Regions from separate parts of the Psychrobacter sp. CoH-33_TS_01 genome, predicted to be linked through region 3. Evidence: predicted binding sites of a transcription regulator. Region 3 holds the regulator's gene; each other region holds the start of a gene.
What was found. Region 3 encodes PhoB, which activates phosphate uptake and scavenging genes when phosphate is short. Its sites were predicted from a motif close to TGTCATNAANCTGTCATAA; they were not measured.

Region 1 (7,419 bases), on a different contig from region 3:
TTGCTACGGATGCGGCGCAGCGTTTGTCGTTAATTATTCCTATCGTCGCCGCTTTTTTACTATTTGGTGAGGTGTTAACGACGCAACGGGTTATCGGGGTGGCCATTGGTTTCTTAGCGCTGGGACTGTTGGTTTATCGAACGCCGAATTCATCTTCTATAACTGCAGCAGCTATAACGGCACCAGCTTCTACCTTAAGCGGTCATTCAGCTGTCGCTATTCCAACTAGTACTGCCTTTAGAATACCAACGTGGGGCTGGTTGCTAGGCGTCTGGCTAGGCTACGGCGTTATTGATATTTTATTCAAACAAGTCGCCAAACAAGGGGCCGCTTTTCCCCTGACTTTATTTTTAAGTTTTGGACTGGCAGCGCTGCTATTATTGGGCTATCTTATCAGTCAGCGGGTGCGTTGGCAGCCACGAGCCCTGCTGGCAGGACTGCTCTTAGGCGGGTTAAATATGGGTAATATTTATGCTTATGTGCGCGCCCATCAAACCTTAGCAGAGTCGCCAAGCATCGTGTTTACGGGCATGAATATTGGCGTCATCGCCGTGGCGACCTTAGTCGGCGTGGTGGTCTTTAAAGAGTCGCTAAATAAGATAAATATGCTAGGTTTATTGTTTGCCGTAATCTGTGTGGCCGTTTTATTCTTAGCGTAATATCGCTAGGGTAGAATGACAAAATATAGACTGCTAGATAGTGGCTACAAATCTAAAAACCTAACGTTAAGCCGCTATTTTATTAGCATCGTCTTTGTTAGCACGGTCATAAAATTTTTAGCAAACTCAATACGGAGTTTGCAGTATAGCTATGCTATATTTATTCCCATAAATGCCACCTTTAACTATGGTAAGAGCTAACCTTCACTTGTTAATATAATTATTAATAAAGGTTTCGCTAGCCAAGTTAATGTACTTTTACCTTTTCTCTTAGTTTTTATTTTATTGACCTTTTACCCTGATTTTATTTATTGAATAGGATATTCATATGAGCTATCAACAACAATTAGAAAGAATAAAAAACGACACGGGCTTTATTGCGGCACTTGATCAAAGTGGCGGTAGTACCCCAAAAGCACTACGTATGTATGGCGTTGAAGAAAGCGACTACGACAATGACGACGAGATGTTTGCCCAAGTTCACGAAATGCGCTCGCGTATCATGACCTGTAAATGTTTCTCTAGCGAGCGCGTCCTCGGTGCTATCTTATTCGAAGATACGATGGACCGCGAAGTGAATGGTAAGGCCACCGCCGCTTATCTTTGGGAAGATAAAAATATCGTTCCTTTTTTAAAGGTAGATAAAGGCTTAGCAGAGCAAATGGATGGCGTACAAGTCATGCTACCTATTCCCGGTTTAGACGCTTTGCTAGACAAAGCCAAAAATTCGCCAGTCTTCGGCACCAAAATGCGTTCTGTGATTCACAATGCTTCAGCGGATGGTATTGAAACCGTCGTACAGCAGCAGTTTGATGTGGCCAAGCAAATCATCTCTAAAGGCTTTATGCCCATCGTTGAGCCTGAAGTCAATATCGAAAGCCCTGAAAAATCAGCCTGCGAAGTGCTGCTAAAAGCTGAGATTTTACGCAATCTAGAGCGTTTAGACGGCGATCAGCAAGTCATGCTAAAACTGACGCTGCCTGAAGAAGCTGGCTTTTATAAAGACTTGGTAGACCATCCTAAAGTATTGAAAGTCGTCGCATTATCGGGTGGTTATAGCCGTGATGAAGCTTGTGATAGATTGGCGCAAAACCCAGGCATGATTGCGAGCTTCTCGCGTGCCTTTACTGAAGGGCTGAGCAAACAGCAGACAGACGAAGAGTTTGCTAATACGATTGATGCTTCTATTGATAAGATTTACTCGGCGTCAAAGGTATAGTCATTAGCGCATTAAGTTGCCGCTCTGCTATGGTTTTATAGTGAAGCTAATGCGGTAAATGAACGTTAGAGCCTCGATAAATTATCGGGGCTTTTTGCTATCTGGAGATAGAATCTTTGTAGTATGGAAGGAGGTTTTTTATTATCTTGGAACTGATAAACGTAAAAAAGCGCGACCCTAATAAATAGAATCGCGCTTCTTAGAAATTAATAATCACTAGCTCTTAGACGGCTATTAAGTCAAAGTAACTAGACTTCTTTATACAACTGACGGCCTTCAGCATGATATTTCTCGGTCATCTCAGCCATACCTTTTTGCACATCATCGTAGCTCGCTTCGCCCACCTGTCTAACCAACTCAGTATCCACTTCTTTAATCAGATGGTTCTCATCTTTTAAGTCACCGCTGCTCGGCGTTACCGCAGTAGTAGATTGTTTGGTCGGTAGCCCTGCTGCATATTCACGTACGTTTTGGGTAATTTTCATCGAGCAGAATTTTGGTCCACACATTGAGCAGAAATGTGCCGATTTATGCGCGTCTTTAGGTAGGGTTTCGTCGTGATATTCACGCGCCGTATCCGGGTCTAACGCTAGATTAAACTGGTCGTCCCAGCGGAATTCAAACCGGGCTTTAGACAACGCATTATCACGTGATTGTGCCCCAGGATGCCCCTTCGCCAAATCTGCAGCATGAGCCGCAATCTTATAGGTAATGATGCCATCTTTGACGTCCTTTTTATTCGGCAAACCTAAGTGTTCTTTGGGCGTCACATAGCACAGCATCGCTGTACCAAACCAACCAATCATCGCAGCACCAATGGCACTGGTAATATGATCGTAGCCGGGCGCGATATCCGTCGTTAACGGCCCTAAAGTATAGAAAGGGGCTTCATGGCACATCTCTAATTGCAGGTCCATATTCTCTTTAATACGGTTCATTGCCACATGACCAGGCCCTTCAATCATCACCTGCACGTCATGCTGCCAAGCGACTTGGGTCAGCTCGCCTAAAGTACGTAATTCGCCAAACTGTGCTTCATCATTGGCATCTTGCAGACAGCCAGGTCGCAAGCCATCACCCAAGCTAAACGCCACATCGTACTGCTTCATAATCTCGCAAATATCTTCAAAATGCGTATATAAGAAGCTCTCTTTATGATGGGCAAGGCACCACTGCGCCATGATAGAGCCACCGCGCGACACGATACCCGTTAAGCGATTGGCAGTCAGTGGCACATAGCGCAGTAGCACGCCCGCATGAATCGTAAAGTAGTCGACGCCTTGTTCGGCTTGCTCGATTAGCGTATCGCGGAAGATTTCCCAAGTCAGGTCTTCTGCCACCCCATCGACTTTTTCTAGGGCTTGATAAATCGGTACCGTACCAATCGGTACCGGCGAGTTGCGGATGATCCATTCGCGGGTTTCATGGATGTGTTTGCCGGTCGATAAATCCATGATGGTATCGCCGCCCCAGCGTGTGGCCCAGGTCATCTTAGCCACTTCTTCATCAATACTGGAACCGAGCGCAGAGTTACCAATATTCGCGTTAATTTTGACTAAAAAGTTACGGCCAATAATCATCGGCTCTGATTCAGGGTGGTTGATGTTATTCGGAATAATAGCGCGACCCGCGGCGACCTCAGAGCGGACAAATTCAGGGGTAATAATCTTCGGAGTATTGGCGCCGAACGTCTCACCATCGTGTTGGCGCATGTCCGTGAGCTCGTGCTGTTTTTGCGTCTCACGGATGGCGATATATTCCATCTCAGGGGTGATGATACCTTGGCGCGCATAGTGCATTTGCGTGACGTTTTTGCCCTTTATCGCGCGGCGTGGTTTATCAATATGGGCAAAACGTAGGTTGGCGGTAGTGATATCTCGAGCACGCTCTTTGCCGTAATTACTAGATAAGCCAGATAATACTTCGGTATCGCCACGCTCCTCAATCCAAGTTTCACGCAGTTTGGGCAAGCCTTTGGTGAGGTCAATTTCGACTTCAGGATCAGTATAGACGCCCGAGGTGTCATACACGTAGAAGGGTGGGTTGTATTCAGCCGTCTCACGACCGAAACCGCCGATAGGGGTATCCGTTAAGGTAATTTCGCGCATAGGCACGCGAATATCAGGGCGCGAACCGGTGACATAAACTTTGCGTGAGGCGGGCAGGTTACGGGTTAAATCACGTGCTTCTTCATCAAAGCGAGCGTCGGTAGTTTTGCGATGAGCAGGGGTTTTTAGCGGATTGGGTTTATCTGCTTTGCTAGCGTTTTGCGCAGGCATTGTCTCTGTATTGGCAGGCACTTGCTCTGTATTAAAAGCTTTTTGGTCAACAGGAGAAGTATTGGCTGGGATATCAGAAGTGATAGACATGGCGAGTCCTCATTTTATAAGCAATATAAAAATTAAAGACTCGGTGTCGGTAGGTTTTCAGCGATTAAGACCAGTTATCTCAGGGCTGTCATCAAGGTGGCTAATACTGTTGGTGACAGTATGAGCTAAAGGTGATGATTTTACAGGATACTGGCAGATAAACGACTTAGCGTTATTGATGGTATAGCGGGCCAGTACTTGGCCAAACCATAGCAATAAGTAAGACGGAAAACGGCGACTTTGACTTCCCTACGGTGGTACTAACCACATCAGGTGCAACGGGTGATGTCTCAGCAAGCGTCGTAAACAAGGTCAGCAATTATCGTAATAACTGCCTACTGGTTACGGCCTGCACCCCGAGTCTTAAAAATAAGAACCCTTATCTTAGCAGAGTTTATAACCGATAGGGGCTTTATCCCCTTTTTTAGCCTTAATTTCTTAACGCTAATGAGTCAACCCCTACCTAATAGGTCAGCGACGAATAAGCAGGTTGGTGCAGCAATGTCGCCAGCAGCTTCGTCAACAATGTCACTGCGCAAAAACCACCTTATAGCAGCGAAATTTTAAGGGTGCTGAGCTAAGCCCATAAAAATCAGTACCTAGCCATCATTACGGCAATTAAGAAGTTTTCTCAACAACAGGGATTTTACAAAAAACCTTTATTTTCATCAAATTGTCATATTCAACCGTCAATATATGCCCAGTAGCGATTGGGGCAGCTTACCAAGTATGTCGACTTCCAAGGCGCCGGGCCAAGGTCTCATTAGCGCTTTATTCTACCCACTAAAATTTAGATAAAAAATAAATGTTATTTAGGAGATACGCATGCGTTATTCATTACTAGCTGTAGCTATGGTCAGTGCCCTTACTTTGGCGGCCTGTGACAAAAAAGAAGCCACGGACGAGACCACAGTCGTTGAGCCTGCCGGTACTGCCCCTGCAGAGACCGCAACCCCGACTACGGCGAGTGCCACGCCAGCAGGAGCGTTTAAGTCTGCTGAAAACATCGCTATGAATATTACGGGTGCCGGCGCGTCTTTCCCGCAACCTATCTATGCTAAATGGTCAGCAGATTATAACGCTGCTACCGGTGGCCAAGTGAATTATCAGTCTATCGGTTCGTCAGGTGGTATCAAGCAAATTATCGCTAAGACCGTAGATTTCGGGGCTTCTGATGCGCCAATGACTCCAGAAGAATTGGCTGAAAATGACCTTATCCAGTTTCCAACAGTCATCGGTGGTGTAGTGCCAGTCGTGAATATCGAAGGCGTTGAACCCGGCCAATTAAAGCTAGATGGTGAAACTTTAGCGAATATCTACTTGGGCAAAATCAGCAAGTGGAACGACCCTGCCATTACCGCGCTAAACCCAGACTTAACGCTGCCGGATGCGCAAATTACTACGGTGTTCCGTTCAGACGGCTCAGGCACGACCTTTAACTTTACCGATTACTTAGCCAAAGTGTCTAGCGATTGGAAAGACAACGTCGGCGTTGATAAAACCATCAAATGGCCAACGACGTCAACAGGGGCGGGTGGTAAAGGCAACGAAGGTGTCGCGAGCTATGTCAACCGTATGAAAAACTCTATCGGTTATGTCGAATACGCTTACGCCAAGCAAAACAACATGTCGCATACTGCCTTGCAAAATGCAGCGGGCAATATCGTCCAACCTTCTGCAGAGACTTTCGCGGCGGCTGGTGATATCGATTGGTCACAGCAAGAAGGCTTCTATAAGGTCATCACTAACTCAGAGACTGAGCAAGCTTGGCCGATCGCTGCCGCTACTTTCATCTTAGTGCATAAGCAACCACAAGATGCGAAGCAAGTGGCAGGCGTCTTAAACTTCTTTGATTGGGCTTATAGCCAAGGCGATGACTCAGCCATGTCACTCGACTACGTGCCATTCTCTGACACCGCCGTAGCTTTATTCAAAGAGAAATGGAAAGACGTTAAAGGTAGCGACGGTCAGCCGGTCTATACCCCAGCGCAGTAGTCTCCACCCTTATAAAAATCTTGTTTTAATTTAACTCATCTTTTATCACAGTCAGTGCTTTTTAGAAAGGCGCTGACTGACTCCCTTCCAAGTTACCAGCTATATTCAGGTATAGCCGCTATAGCTGGTGACTTGGGAAGTTTTACCCCAGTGAATTGGGCTACTAGCTTGCGTAATAGCCCCGGCAGTTGACTGCGATAAGACTTTTATCAATTTCGTACTACCGTCATTTTGACGCTGCTCCCGCTACCCAATGCTCTACTATTTAATGATGAGGCGCTCATGGCAGACCTACACTCGCAACTGGCCAAACAGAAACGCTACGATGCCATCTTCGTCAATGCGACCAAAGCATTTGCGATTTTAGTGCTGCTGTCGTTAGGCGGTATCTTACTGTCATTAATCGTCGGCGCTTGGCCGAGCATTCAAACGTTTGGTCTTGGCTTTTATACCAGTAACAACTGGGATACGGTCGCCGATGAATATGGGGCATTAGCACCCATTTACGGCACGATAGTGACTTCTATCATCGCCATTGCCATCGCTGTTCCCGTCAGTTTTGGTATCGCCATCTTTTTGACCGAATTGTGTCCTGCCTTCTTAAAGCGTCCTTTGGGTATTGCCATCGAGCTACTCGCGGGCATCCCTTCCATTATTTATGGCATGTGGGGCTTGTTCGTGTTCGCGCCTTGGTTTGGCGACAATGTCCAGCCTTGGTTTATCGAGCATGTGGGTCCTTTACCTATCATCGGTAAGCTTTTTCAAGGCGCACCGATGGGGCTAGGCATGTTTACCGCTTCGTTAGTCCTCGCCATCATGATTATTCCCTTTATCGCCGCCACTATGCGTGATGTCTTCTCTGTGGTGCCCGACTTACTCAAAGAGTCGGCTTATGGGATGGGTGCGACGACTTGGGAAGTGATGTTTAAGATTATCTTGCCCTATACCAAAGCCGGGGTAGTGGGCGGCGTCATCCTAGGATTAGGTCGTGCTCTAGGCGAGACCATGGCGGTAACTTTCTTAATTGGTAATGCTTTCAACCTAAGTCCTAGCTTATTTACTTCCGGGGTCACGATTACCTCAGCGCTGGCCAACGAGTTTGCGGAAGCCTCGAGCGAATTGCACTTAGCATCGCTATTACACTTAGGCCTGATTCTGTTCGTTATTACCTTTATCG
Region 2 (7,419 bases), on a different contig from region 3:
CTGCGTTTGCGCTCCTGTGGCAGTCACTCGATAAACCAAACTGCCATTATCCACCAAGGCGCCTGCGAGCACCCCGTCACCGTCTTGTTTTTTTAGCGGTACCGACTCACCGGTTAAGTGGCTCTCAACACACCAACCTGAGCCGGCGATAACCACTCCATCGGTGGCAATACGGCTGCCCTGCTTAGCCCGCAGTTGATCCCCCACCACGACTTCAGATAAGGCCGCTGTGACAAAACTACCATCGGCTTGTTGTTTTTCAACATCGCTTGGCGTTAAGGATAATAAAAGGTCAATGCTGTTTAAGCTGTGCTTTTTGGTACGGGCTTCTAAATACTTACCCAAACGGACAAAAGCAATGACCATCACCCCGGCTTCAAAGTAAATATGCGAGTCATGGGTCATTGGTATCGCCATGGGGGCAGCCCCAGCCGCGAGACTTTGCAACATCTCTAGACCACCGCCTAAGATTAGCCAAGCATAGGTTGAGTACGCCCAAATGGTAACTGTGCCCAACACGACCAGCACATCCATATTGGCGACGCCGCCCTTGATGGAGGCCCAGGCACTCTTATAAAAAGGCCAAGCCAGGCCAAATTGCACGATGGTGGCGAGGATAAACTGTAACCACACTGGTGGCATCCAAGCCATCCCTTGCCCAACCATCATGCCGGCCATACCGACTAAAAACGGGATTAAACATAGCCAAATAGCCAGTAATCGCCAAGGCAGTTCGGTCGGTGTCTCCTCCGCTACGGCCCCAAGGGCTTGGCTCTCTTTCACATTGGCTTCAAAGCCCGTCTTCGCTACCCAAGCAATCACTTCATCGGCACTGGTTTGCGTACTGTCATAATCTACATTTAACGTCTCTGCGGCAAAATTGACACTGGCTTGCGTGATGGCTGGTTTTTTATTCAAAACCTTTTCGATGCGGGTGGCACAGGCTTGGCAAGACATACCGTCTACTGCCAACTGCAAATGGGCAAGTTTAGCAGGCTCTGCTTGCTTTGCAGTGGTATCGGTAGAGGTAACAGGAGTAGACAATGACATGATAATGCTCATTTTTGAAAAAGATGGAATAGATAATAGACGGTCTAATTGCGAGGGAAATACTTAAGGGCTTAGCTATTAAGGACTTAGCTATTAGAAACTTAGCCATAACGATAGACGCCTCTAAAGAAGCGCCTATTTATCTAACAAATTATAGCTACTAATCAATAACAGCTATGGCCAAAGCTAAGCATTAGCCACGGTAGCATCAAAACCTGCGTCTTCAATGGTTGCAGCGATTTGCTCAGCGCTTACTTGCGCATCATCAAAAGTCACTGTGGCCAATTTATCTTCTAGGTTCACTGAAAGTGTCTCTACGCCCGCTAGTTTGCTAACGACCGTATGCACGCTTTGTACGCAGTTATTACAGGTCATACCATCGACGTTGATAAGGCGAGTTTGCATAGTCATAATATTTTTCCTTAGTGTATTTATGGGTTGTCGTCATAAGTGTTGCTAAGTAGGCTATTTTTTAATAAATACTTTAACCACAGTCTGACACAAACACTGTCGACTCGCAGCCTACTTGAAAATTATTATAAATTATAAGTCGTTATTAGGGTTTTGCGGGGCATCTACAGGAAAAGGCTGGGTCACATAATCAACCGTACTGATAGCAGCGGTTAAGGCATGTATCGACGTCTCCGTATCTTCATAGCGGACCAGCGCCACATCGGTATCAGGATGCAGCTCTATAGCCGTCACACCATCGATGTTTTTAAGCGCCACCATCACCTCTTCTAGGCCTGCTGTATCGTCTATATTTTTGATGCTAACTTGCGCTATTTGGGTAGCCATTATAGGGACTCCAATAGAGTGTGAGAATAAAGAGTAAGAGTGTCAAATAGATTAATGGGTATCTAAAGTCTCAAAACCTTTAACCAAAGTATCAATCTGCTTAAGCTGCTTGAGGAAGGCTTCTAATTGGCTAAGTCTTAAAGCACACGGACCATCGCATTTGGCCTTTTCAGGTTCAGGATGCGCTTCTAAAAACAGTCCAGCCAAACCCGTTGCCATCCCGGCACGGGCTAGAGTAGTAATCTGCTCACGGCGGCCACCTGCACTATCACTACGGCCACCCGGCTGCTGTAAGCTATGGGTCACATCAAAGAATACCGGCACATCCATTTGCTTCATGGTATCGAATCCTAGCATATCCACCACTAGGTTGTTATACCCAAACGCTGTACCACGCTCGCACAAGATAATCTTATCATTACCGGCCTCTAAGCACTTATTCATAATATGGCGCATTTCATGCGGGGCTAAAAACTGCGCTTTTTTGATATTGATAATGGCATCCGTCTTTGCCATAGCTTGTACTAAGTCAGTTTGCCGGCTTAAAAAAGCAGGCAGCTGAATAATATCAGCTACTTCAGCGACGGGCGCGGCTTGATACGGCTCATGCACGTCCGTGATAATAGGCACATTATATTTTTCTTTAATATCAGCCAGCCATTGAATGCCTTTTTCTAAGCCAGGCCCACGGAACGAATGCAAGCTTGAGCGGTTGGCCTTATCAAAACTCGCCTTAAACACATAACCGATATCTAAACGCTGACAAATCTCGATATAGCTTTCGGCAATTTCAAACGCCATTTCTTGCGACTCTAAGACGTTCATGCCACCAAATAATACAAAAGGTTGATCATTGCCAATCCGGATATCACCTAACTGTAGATGCGACTGCGCAGTAGTTAATTCGCTCATGGAGGTCCTTATTTTTTATTAGATTAGTGGGGTCTGTTTGACCCTAAATAGGTTATAGAGACTATCATACGCTGAATAGTGCCCTCTATTGTAACGGAATATAAGGCCGCTGTTAAAATGCGCAGATAAAAAAAGACCAATATTAATATTGGTCTCTTTTATCAAAAGGGCAACTTGACTTAGCCAACCCTACTTAATGACTAATGCTAGTCACTAGCTAGCTATAATGATTAAGCCTTCTGCTCTTGCTGACTAATAGCAGCTTTGATAAAGCTAGCAAATAGCGGGTGGCCGCCACGTGGCGCACTAGTGAATTCCGGGTGGAACTGCACAGCGACAAACCAAGGATGCTCTGGAATCTCAACCGATTCTACCAAATGCTGCTTGGCAGAGTAGCCAGAGATTTTCATACCAGCAGACTCTAAAGGCTCGATGTAACGGTTGTTCATCTCATAGCGGTGACGATGACGCTCAGTAATCGTGCTAGCGCCATAAATCTTACGCAGTTTAGAGTCTTCAACCAATTCAGCTTGCTGTGCGCCTAAACGCATAGTGCCACCTAGGTCTGAATCATCACTACGAATCTGTAGCTCACCCTTTTCATCCAACCACTCAGTGATGAGACCGATGATAGGCTCTGCCGTCTTACGGTCAAACTCTGAAGAGTTGGCTTCAAGCTTTAGGACGTTACGGGCGTATTCGATTACCGCCAGTTGCATGCCTAAGCAGATGCCTAAATAAGGGACTTGTTGCGTACGCGCATAGGTAATAGCTTTCATCTTACCCATAGTACCGCGCTCGCCAAACCCACCAGGCACTAATATAGCATTGGCTTGGCTTAAACGTTCTACCACAGCGTCATCGCTATAGTCGCCTAAAGTTTCAGCATCTACATAATCGATATTGATGTGCTTTTTATAAATGATACCGGCATGTAGCAAGGCTTCGTTAATAGACTTATAAGCATCAGGCAGCTCGACATATTTACCAACGATAGCGACGGTAATTTCACCATCAGCGTTCAGCAAAGCATCAACCACATTATCCCAATCGGATAAATCAGCTTCCGGAACGTCTAAACCAAAACGCTCACAAATGATATCGTCCAAGTCTTGCTCATATAGCGTGCGCGGAATCTGATAAATGCTTTGCGCATCTTGGCACATGACGACGGCGCGCTCTTCCACGTTTGTGAATAGGGCGATTTTACGGCGATTATCTTCTGAGATGGGATGCTCTGAGCGGCAGATTAGGATATCTGGCTGCAGACCAATTGAGCGTAATTCTTTGACCGAATGCTGGGTTGGCTTGGTCTTAGTCTCACCGGCACTAGAGATATAAGGTACTAGGGTCAAATGCATTAACATTGCATTGCGATGGCCAAGCTCGACCTTCATCTGACGCACAGCTTCCATAAAGGGAAGTGATTCGATATCACCTACGGTGCCACCAATCTCAATGATAGCGATGTCATAACCTTCACCACTAGCTCTGATGCGATGCTTGATCTCATCAGTGATGTGCGGAATCACCTGTACGGTACCACCAAGATAATCACCACGACGCTCTTTATTCAATACCGTCTGGTAAATACGGCCGCTAGTGAAGTTATTGGTTTTACTCATTTTAGAGTGGCGTAAGAACCGCTCGTAGTAGCCTAAATCTAAGTCAGTCTCAGCGCCGTCTTCGGTGACGAACACTTCGCCGTGTTGAAAAGGGCTCATGGTCCCTGGATCAACGTTGATATACGGGTCCATCTTAGTCATAGTGACTTTTAGGCCACGGGCCTCTAAGATGGCCGCTAGCGAGGCTGCGGTAATACCCTTGCCTAAAGAGGAAACCACACCACCTGTTACGAAGATAAACTTAGGGTTGGTCAGTGATTTGGTCGTTGGGTCGTTGTTAATTATTTCGTTACTAGTCATCATGGCATCAAAACACGGTAGTGGTAAAAGGGGATTCTACTAAAAATCCCTTCAAATTAACAGAGCCTACGCACTATTAACCTAGGAAAAATAGTTATCATAAAAAAATCCACCCCGAGGGATGGATTTTTTAGTACTAGATTCTAATGGTTAGATTAGAATTTGTATTCTAGACCAGTACCAACTACGAATACTTCAGCATCGCCCATTGCAGGTGCGTAAACATCATCACCATTAGTATCTTTTATACCAGTATTATAGCGATAGGCAACATCGTCAGCTTTGTTCATACCAGCATAAAGATGAGCAATGATATTGTCTTTATACATGTATTTACCGCCAACTACGATCTGATTTGAATCAGCATCACCAAAACCGTTTAGGTTAGTAGTGTTGTTGTACTGAGCGTATACAGACGCAGGACGAGCAAAGTTAGTTAGACCCATTTCAGCACTTACAACTAGACCTTTCTCTTTTTCAGCACCACCATCATAGTCAGCTACTTGGTATAGAGCGCCAAGCATTACAGGAGCAGCCATGTATTTGCCTAGGTCTACAGTAGCGGTACCACGGATGATATCACCAGCGATGTTTTGATCTTTGTCATAAGCAAGACCAGCTGTGAAGCCTGTGCCTTGATCAAACATTGCTGCTACACCAAAACCTGCGTTGTCATTGCCGTTAGCATCATCAGAGCTATACATTGCAGACAGTTGTAATGGCATACCATTGTATTTAGGCGCAGTCCAGATGATTGAGCTTGGAATACGGTTACTATCCGCCATGTTTAGCGCATCAACAACTTCGTTTTCGTTCTGAGTAGTACCTAGGTTATCCCAGTAACCTTGGTTTACAACAACGTTGTCAATTCTAGCTAGGCTTGATTGGTTTTTACCAACACGGAACTCACCGAATTGCTTGTTAACCACACCAAGGAACGTGTCACGGTTAGTGAAACCATTTTTGTCGCCATCAACGCTAGTGCCGTACTCTAACTGATAGATAACATCAGTGTTAGCGGTCATAGCTTCAGAGCCTTTAAGACCAATACGTGAAGCATGAGAGTTGATTTCTACAGTATCTTCGTCGTAGTTAACGCCAGCTGCGCTTGTATCAAACTCAGCATTTACATAGTCAGCAGCTACGAAAGCTTTACCGTAAACAGTAGGAGCCGCGTTAGCAGCAGAAACAGATAGAGCAGCAACGGCTGATGCTAAAAGTAGTTTTTTCATGGGGAATATCTCCACTTAACAATTTTATTAACGGGCTGCCCTAGCAAGCTAACGCCCAAGATGATAACTCGTCGAATCCTCAAAAAGTAATGATAGACTCGTTACCAAGGTAAGGTGTAAAAGTATAGCAAACTTTTGTTACATTTTCATGAAACCGTCATACTCTGCTCTAAGATTGGTCGTCCAACCTATGATAATCAGCTTATGTAAGTTACATAATAGTGCCGTAACATCCGTTACTAAACTCGTACTTCGGATATAAGCATAACAACTTTGACATAATTTGCAACACTTTTTTTAATCGTCCTAGTACTTTTATTTTCGCAGATTCAACGATAGATTATTGACCATCAATAGGCATAGGCTTCACAGCTCATCGAACCCATTAGCAGAGTAAAAAAATGCTTTTTAATCTGGCAAATAAAAACCATTACTTAACAAACAGTGAATAAAATTAGTCGCTAACAACGCCATCAATAACTGGATGGCAATCATTTTTTCATACCATTTTGTGTGCAATTCTTCATCTGAAACTGCACTATTGGTTTTCGGCAACCTACCTTAACTTTATGATTGACCAGTAAATAGCTACAGCTGAGAGAACCTACAGGCCATAAAATAGGGGTCGTAACTATGGCTACGACCCCTACTGTATTAGTCTTTATTTATTTTAAATTAGCAAGCTTTAGCCTTTAGATTTAGACGTGCTTGATGCAATAACGGCTCAGTATAGCCACTAGGTTGCTCACGACCTTTAAAGACCAAGTCACACGCTGCTTGGAAGGCTACAGAGCCCTTGAAGTCAGCTGCCATAGGCTGGTAGCTAGCATCACCAACGTTTTGCTCATCGACGACTTTGGCCATACGCTTCATAGCGTCCATAACTTGCTCTTCTGTCACGATGCCATGGTGCAACCAGTTGGCAATGTGCTGACTAGAGATACGTAGGGTGGCACGGTCTTCCATCAAGCCTACATCGTTGATGTCCGGCACTTTTGAGCAGCCAACGCCATGATCTACCCAGCGTACGACATAGCCCAAGATACCCTGCGCATTATTCTCAACTTCTTGACGCTTTTCTTCGTCCGTCCAGTTAGTGTCTTTGGCTAATGGAATGGTGATGATGTCATCAAGGCTGGCCCGTTTACGCGATTTCAGCTCATTTTGCACTTCATTCACGTTGACTTGATGGTAATGGATGCTGTGCAAGGTAGCCCCAGTAGGTGAAGGTACCCAAGCCGTAGTCGCGCCCGCTTGTGGATGACCCGCTTTGGTCGCCATCATTTCTTTCATCTCATCAGGCTTGGCCCACATGCCTTTACCAATCTGCGCATGGCCTTGTAGACCCGTCTCAAGACCGATATCCACGTTCCACTGCTCATAGGCAGGCTGCCACACTTGTGACTTCATATCGCCTTTACGCACAAAAGGACCGGCATTCATACTGGTGTGCATCTCATCGCCAGTACGGTCTAAGAAGCCTGTATTAATAAAGATAACAC
Region 3 (7,419 bases):
GGGATTTATATTAAGGGCAGCGCGGTCAACCCCTACCCTTTATTGGCCAAAAATTAGCACTAAGCCGTTGGGACAAAGCAGGACAGAAACTTTTTAATAAAGTCGCCATCAATAGTTATAATCGGCCCAGCCTTTATTATGATAGCTAGGATTGGGATAAAACTCGCCTGCGCCAATATTTAAATCAGGCGCTAGGATATCTGCCATATTATACAGCGACCAAATAGCCGGTTTTGGTAAGCTGCCTGCACGATAACTGCGCCATTCGCCGTTGAAGACTAGATTAAAATAGCCATCAGAGTGGCGGTCTATATCATCAAAATGCAGCTGATTATCTTGCTTTGAGGTATACCACTTAACATATAGCTTGCCGACGAAACCCCCACTATAGGGCTGCTGCCGGTCTTCGGATAAAACATAATCAAAGACGGCAACCCCTTGTTTATCCACTATGCCTTTATAAGACTCATCCACTCCCAAGCTCGGCTGCGTGGCGATATAAATATCAGCTAGCGTCATCCTGCCAGCAAAGTCATTACGATTGCGCCCGACCTTGGAATAACCATGCAATTGATAGCGCTGACTGCCTGCAGCCATCTGCTGAACAGACTCGATATTTATAATCAGTCTTTTATAGTCGTCACCGATAATTCCGATAGCTTTATCATTCGTAACGTTTTTTAGTAACGGACCAAAGTTATAACGTTGATACGGGGCGCTAGAGACTTTACGTACCGCTTGCCGGCCCATTAGCTCATTTACTAATAAAGCCTCTTCTTTTTTAGCGCTATCTACTGACGGGGTCAGGCACAAGGCCACATAATCACGCAGATAGGCAGGGTAAATATCTAAAGGCTCCGGCTTAGCAGTGCCTGAGGTTAAATCGGTCATCGTTAAACTGGCTTTATTGATAATTAGAGTGCCGAGTTTGTTGGTTTTATTAGTAATAGTAATGACACTAGAGGCTGCGGTATTATTGGTTAACGTCGCTTTAATAGCGGGATTCGCTACATTAGGATAGGCGGCATTGTAGCCGGGCAAAACAATCCGGTTTAGCCGCGTCTCACAGCTAATGGCTTGGGCAGACGACGCTAAGCTGAATAGCAGTAAGCCAAAAGCTATAGTCATAGCAGTATTAGGATTCCTCTTAAATTTACTGGTCATGGTCATCCACCTCATCTTCATCTTCGCTATCTATAAACCCTTGACCCCAACGCCATTCGGAGCCCTCTTCGCTACAGGCATCACATATTCTAGCCTTAGGAAAGAACACTTTAAAAGTGGAGCCATGCGCTTCGCTCGATTCAATCTTTAGGGTGGCATCATGTTGATAAAGGACATGTTTGACGATGGCCAAACCCAGCCCCGTGCCCCCGGTACCGCGACTACGACCACTATCTACCCGATAAAAACGTTCGGTTAGACGCTCGATATGCTCCGGCGCAATGCCGATACCGGTATCACTGACCGCAAACACACAGCCTTCTTTGACGGCCGTCCAACTGATACTAATCTCGCCGCCTTTTGGCGTATACTTAATCGCATTGGTGACCAGATTCAGCAGCGCACTGTTCAAGTACATCTCGGAGCCATAAATATTGGCTTGTGAGTCCAAATGCAGGTCGATTAGATGCCCATACTCTCTATTATAAATTTGCGCATCATCGAATAAATGGGTGAGCAGCTTGGGCATATCCACACACTTTGGCTCGGGCTTTTCTTCATTCTCTAGCCGCGATAGCATTAGCAAGTCATTGATAATACTGTTCATACGCCGAGTCTGCTGACTCATTAGACTAAAGCCGCGCTGCCACTTTGGATCGATATCAGGCTGATCGGCAAAAGTCTCAATATAGCCCATAATTACGGTTAAGGGGGTACGTAATTCATGCGAGACATTGGCCACGAAATCTTTGCGCATCTGCTCTAGGTGTTGCAAGCGGGTGACATCATAGATAAGCAAGAGTTTTTCATCACCAAAATGGGTCACTTCGCATTGCACGTAGCGCGCCGCATCCTTCCATGAGTTAAGACGGATACCATCATTGGGCGCAGCAGCATTTTCATAATACTCGCGAAACTCTTCGAGAGGTATTAGGTTAAAGATGCTATTGCCCTGATCCTCGGAGCGCAGCTCTAACATTTTTTCGGCAGCTTGGTTCCACCACTCTAGGCGGTCATCCGCGTCCAACAAGATAACCGCATCCTGTAATGCCAATAGCGAGCTGCGAATCTTTTTGACCAAGCCCATCATCTTTTGCTGGGTGATTTGCTCTTTGCTGCGGCTTTGATATAGTTGGGTCGCCACAAACGTTAAGCCCCCTGACATCTCAGGTGGCGGCGTTTGGATAGGCGATCTGACCCACTGGCTAAAGCGCTGCAAGGCATAGAGGCGTAATAAATGAAATAGCACTAGCGCAGCAATGATGCCCCAAGTGATGGCGTGATAGTACCACCCTACCAAGGCGCCCAGCGCCATCCAAAATAGCAACCAGCGAAAGTCTGCCCAAAATAGGGCGTATTTTTGCGAAGCGGTCGGCTGACTCATGATAATCCAACTTAGGGTGGCTGATGGTTCACCACTGCAGGCGCATAACCCTTAGATCAGGCTATTAAAATTGCGGTATTAAAAGTAAAGCAGCGCACAAGAAAAGGCAGCACGCAATAACATAAGCTACAGGTCAGCCGCTAATCTGTGTAGAAAAACGATAGCCCGTGCCACGCACAGTTTGGATAAAGACCGCATAGTTATATGGCTCTAACACTTTGCGCAACCGGCGAATGTGCACATCGATGGTGCGGTCTTCAACATAGACGTTGCCACCCCAAACTTGATCTAGCAGTTGCGTACGGGTATAGGCGCGTTCAGGATGACTCATAAAGAAAGCCAATAGGCGATATTCGGTTGGGCCAATATCTACTGGATTGCCATCGGCTGACACCCGCTGACTGACCGGATCGAGACTGAGGCCTTCTGCTTCAATGGGTTTATCCCCTGACAGGGCGCTGCTGCGACGCAACACCGCTTTGATTCGCGAGATGAGCTCACGGGTAGAGAAAGGCTTGGTGATATAGTCATCCGCGCCAGCATCGAGACCTTGGACTTTATTGTCCTCTTCCCCTTTGGCGGTGAGCATGATGACCGGAATCTCAGAGAGCAACTCGTCTTTTTTAAGCATCCGGCAAAAATCAATCCCCGACTGACCATTGGGCAACATCCAATCGAGTAAAATTAAGGCAGGGCGATGGTCGACCACTTGTCGATGGGCGCCTGACACGTCTTCCGCTTGCACACAGTCAAACCCTGCCATCTCTAGCGTGGTCATAATCATTTCGCGAATCGCTGGCTCATCTTCTACGACCAAAATCGTTTCGTTATTCATACCCTACCCTTAATATTATTATGTGCTGCTACTATTATTGATGATTAAGCCCATAACCCTAGCCTGTAACTACGGGCTCATGACGGCGAATCGCTGCCCGACTCGGCAGAAATATGACGGTTATATTACAACCTACCAATATGACAGCATTATGACAAAGTAGGACAGAAGTTGGTTTTATTCTTTTAAATAGGGATATTTGTAGTATAAACAGGTATTTGTCTTTCCTTACGGCTAATATTGCCCCTAATATATTGCTAAAGCTCAATGACTGCTGACCATTCACTCTTCTCTAAACTCAGTTTATTGCTAACTTCAATTCACCTCTAAAATGAAATTGATAGGGCCATCATTATTGGCTAGGACTTGCATATTTGCTCCAAATTGACCAAAGGCCACTTTAGGGTAAGTCGCACTAGCATAAGCACTGAGTTCAGCAAACAAAGCTTGCGCAGCTTCTGGTGTCATAGCTGGGCCAAAATCAGGGCGACGGCCTTTATCGGTTTTCGCTTGCAAGGTAAATTGCGATACTAGTAGCAACCCACCGTCCATTTCTTGCACATTTTTATCCAACTTACCGGCTGCATTTTCAAAAAGTCGATAAGTCAGAATTTTATCAATCATTCTGTGCGCTATTTTAATATCGTCGTCGTGACCCAAGCCAATATACGCCAAAATCCCTTGCTCGATAGCGCCAATAGTTTGCCCATTAACTTGCACGCTGGCGTGGCTAACCCGTTGAATGACTGCTTTCATTATTAGTCCTTATCCGTTGCTTTTAATGATTAATACCCATTACAAATAGTAAAATAAATACTTATAGCCCGTTGGATTTAGCGCTAAGTCGGACCGCAAATCCCCGCTCCACTTTATCCTCAGCCGGTTTGCTATGGTCAACTAGCGCCTGTTAGTTAATACCATCATTGCGTAGCAACTAGAATTCAACGCAGCTAATATTTGAATCATGATAAACTAGCACAAGTATTTGTTAACTCTCATTCTAATGCCTATTAGCGCTCTGTGATGACCATGAAAAACTCTTTAAAAGATCAGCTTAAAAACACTTTGAACCATAACCCATTGAGTAAAGACAAGCTTTTTACTGCGGCCCAGCATTTGGTACCGCAGCAACGCCTGAGCCAAGTCGCTGGCCGTTTTGCCGCCAGTCGCCATCCTTTAGTCAAAAAAGCCTTTGTGCGTACTTTCGCTAAAGCTTATGGCATTACTTTAGATGAGTACGAGCGCAAGAGCTTTAATGCCTACGAAAGTTTTAACGACTTTTTTACCCGTGAATTAGCGGAAGAGGCTCGCCCTATTGATGCTACGGAGCAGGGTATCGTCTCGCCAGCCGATGGTAGCATCTCGCAAATAGGCCAGATTGAGCAAGACAAACTATTGCAAGCCAAAGGCACCTATTATACGGCCGGTCACCTATTGGCCGATAGTGATGATGGTCACTACTTTGCGGATGGCAGCTTTGCTACAGTTTATCTAGCGCCGAGTAATTATCACCGCGTCCATATGCCTTTCACAGGGCGTTTGGTGAAGACCCGCTATGTGCCGGGCTCATTATTCTCCGTAAATAATACCACGGCGGCGGGTGTCCCAGATTTATTCGCGCGTAATGAGCGTTTGGTGTGTATGTTCGAGACTGACTTTGGCATGGCGTCTGTGGTTATGGTCGGCGCGATGATTGTTGCTGGTATCGAGACCGTAGCTACGGGTAAGCTGCAGCGTACAGACAGCATTCAGGTGCAAGAGCATGATATGACTTTGAATAAAGGCGATGAGTTGGGCCGTTTTTACCTCGGTTCGACCGCGATTGTCCTGTTGCCAAAAGCAGCGGGTACTGAATGGCAAGCGGGTTTGGACCACAACACCACCGTACAAATGGGTCAGCTATTGGGCAAAACTAACGCGAAATAATACCCGCTAAGCCTCGTTATACCCCATTAAAAAAGCCCTAAAGTTTAGCGTTTTCCAATAAGAGGAAGCGGCTTTACTTTAGGGCTTTTTGCTGACTAAATTTCTTTCGAAACGCTGTTATTAGTACTGGCTGTTATTAGTACCGATAGTGACCTTTGATAGGGAAAGCAAAAAGAATATTTTCTTGCTGGGTACCGCGGCCAATGTTATGGACAATCAACGGCGTTCCCTCAGCCGTCCTCTTGTTCGAGACAATACCCATATGAGGTAAATTGCTCTTGGGCAAGCGCCACGTGACGATGTCTCCCGCTTTAAAGCTCTCAATATCGGTCTTGGATAAGCTCTCTCCATGCTCGGCAAAAAACACTTCTAAATTGGGCACACGGCGATGATCGATATTTTTATCGGGTTGGGTTAACCCCCAAATCTTGGGATACTTGCCCCAGTTCTTTTTCATATCGTGATTCACCAATTGCTGCAGGTCAATATTCTGCAAACGATAAGCGCGAATCACCACATCGGTACACACCCCTGATTCAATAGGCACATCACCACGCGGAAAGTCTATCTTACGGTAAGTAGGGTCGTAACTGGTGGTGACGCCAATCTGTTTTTTAGCATCGCGAGCCAGTTTGCTCCCATTACTGGTCAACGCACTATGACTCGCCAGCGCTATACTGCTGGTCATCACTAAGCCCAACAGCACCATGCTTATTTTAGCTGCAATAGACTTCACTATAGTCATAGCCTGCCCCTCGACTTGAGTATCCTGGACGGTAGTTAAGCGACTTTTAATTAAGTGAGCGTTGTGCTGACGGTTCAATACTTCATCCCTCATTATTAGTCATCGGATAGCACTTTGTTAGGCCGCATTTTGCGAAGGATGGCGGGATTGCAAGACTTTTTTATTGAGTCTGTGCCTTAGGTAATCACGCTACCCCAACCCATCTGGCATTATACAAAACTGCTATACGCTTGCGAGCTATACATGACGGCTAGCAATATGAGGAGCTGAACGGTAAAAAACCCCAATAATGTCCATAAATAATGCGCTCTTTTACGCCCTAGGACATAAGCAAGCAAGACACCATCTACTAGCGCTATCAGCCAAATATGGGGCGCGTAGGGCAATACGATACGGAACCATAGCGACTCTTTAGTGCCAAAGCTCTCATACATATAAGCAAATGTATCCAGTATCCCCAAATGCCAGGCATAGGCAATCGCCGCTATCAAGGCTAGCAGTAGAGAGCATCCTACTTGCAGACTAATAACGGTGTGCTTCTTCATGGCAGGTGTCCATAACGAGGCAAGTTAAAATTCAGTTAAATAGCAATTTGCGCATGAACCATAGTTAATAAGGGCTTAGCGCCTTAAACTAACTGTCAATTAGCCAGCCTTGCTCAGTAGCATAAGCCACTTGCTTAGCTAACCAATGATGCATCTCAGGGAAGCTCTTAGCAATAAAGGCTTGCGTGGCCACCACTTGGCTGCGAGTCACTTGGTGCGCTTGCCACATACCGCCGTCTGTTTTTAAATTTAATAAAAATGGCAGCAGGCGATCAACCGCTTTAATCAGCTGGGTCTCTGCACTAGCGCCGGTCTCTTGCTCCTCCCACAGCTCAGTGAGGTTACCAATACCGTTGCCGCGTTCGTTTTGTAAACGCACAATACCGTCTCGTTCTGCATGATGCGCATCATTGCGTTGCGTGTCATACAGATAGGTGTCTCCGGCATCAATCTCGCCCAAATCGTGAATCAAGGCCATCTTTAATAGCTGCTCATGATTCAGCGGCAACTTAAAATACTCCGCTATCGACCAACAAGCCATGGCTAAATGCCAGGAGTGCTCCGCAGAGTTTTCCCTACGCGCGCCACCAGTCACATAATTGCGCCGCTCTACATGCTTTAAGGCGTCTAGCTCTAATAAAAAATGGCTAATATCCTCTATATCATGCTTATGCTGGTTTATGTCTGATGCTAAGGCTGGCTCAGATGATGATGGCTGGTTTGGAGAAGTCATAGCGCTCACTTTTTGGGTTGGGCTGCCCTAACATTAAGGACAGCTTATTGAATTGGGGACGACTTATTGAAATAAGGACAACTTATT

Region 1: the regulator PhoB is predicted to act here: its motif matches at 4,911-4,929, upstream of pstS (phosphate ABC transporter substrate-binding protein PstS).
Region 2: the regulator PhoB is predicted to act here: its motif matches at 6,062-6,080, upstream of ACZ2XM_RS11960 (porin).

What each region holds. Positions count from the first base shown of each region.
Region 1 is NZ_JBVGQI010000002.1:181,812-189,230, forward strand. Features, by position in the region: gene ACZ2XM_RS03910 (EamA/RhaT family transporter) at 1-659, shown strand, start outside; gene ACZ2XM_RS03915 (fructose bisphosphate aldolase) at 988-1,878, shown strand; gene thiC (phosphomethylpyrimidine synthase ThiC) at 2,127-4,157, opposite strand; TPP riboswitch at 4,477-4,616, opposite strand; gene pstS (phosphate ABC transporter substrate-binding protein PstS) at 5,073-6,242, shown strand; gene pstC (phosphate ABC transporter permease subunit PstC) at 6,525-7,419, shown strand, end outside.
Region 2 is NZ_JBVGQI010000008.1:12,172-19,590, reverse strand. Features, by position in the region: gene ACZ2XM_RS11985 (heavy metal translocating P-type ATPase) at 1-957, opposite strand, end outside; gene ACZ2XM_RS11980 (heavy-metal-associated domain-containing protein) at 1,237-1,461, opposite strand; gene ACZ2XM_RS11975 (RNA-binding protein) at 1,594-1,848, opposite strand; gene kdsA (3-deoxy-8-phosphooctulonate synthase) at 1,900-2,760, opposite strand; gene pyrG (CTP synthase) at 2,991-4,685, opposite strand; gene ACZ2XM_RS11960 (porin) at 4,841-5,917, opposite strand; gene ACZ2XM_RS11955 (malate synthase G) at 6,593-7,419, opposite strand, start outside.
Region 3 is NZ_JBVGQI010000010.1:91,409-98,827, forward strand. Features, by position in the region: gene ACZ2XM_RS13595 (M23 family metallopeptidase) at 1-57, shown strand, start outside; gene ACZ2XM_RS13600 (hypothetical protein) at 109-1,164, opposite strand; gene phoR (phosphate regulon sensor histidine kinase PhoR) at 1,154-2,548, opposite strand; gene phoB (phosphate regulon transcriptional regulator PhoB) at 2,682-3,383, opposite strand; gene dtd (D-aminoacyl-tRNA deacylase) at 3,699-4,139, opposite strand; gene asd (archaetidylserine decarboxylase) at 4,413-5,309, shown strand; gene ACZ2XM_RS13625 (DUF1287 domain-containing protein) at 5,446-6,054, opposite strand; gene ACZ2XM_RS13630 (hypothetical protein) at 6,264-6,599, opposite strand; gene ACZ2XM_RS13635 (HD domain-containing protein) at 6,688-7,332, opposite strand.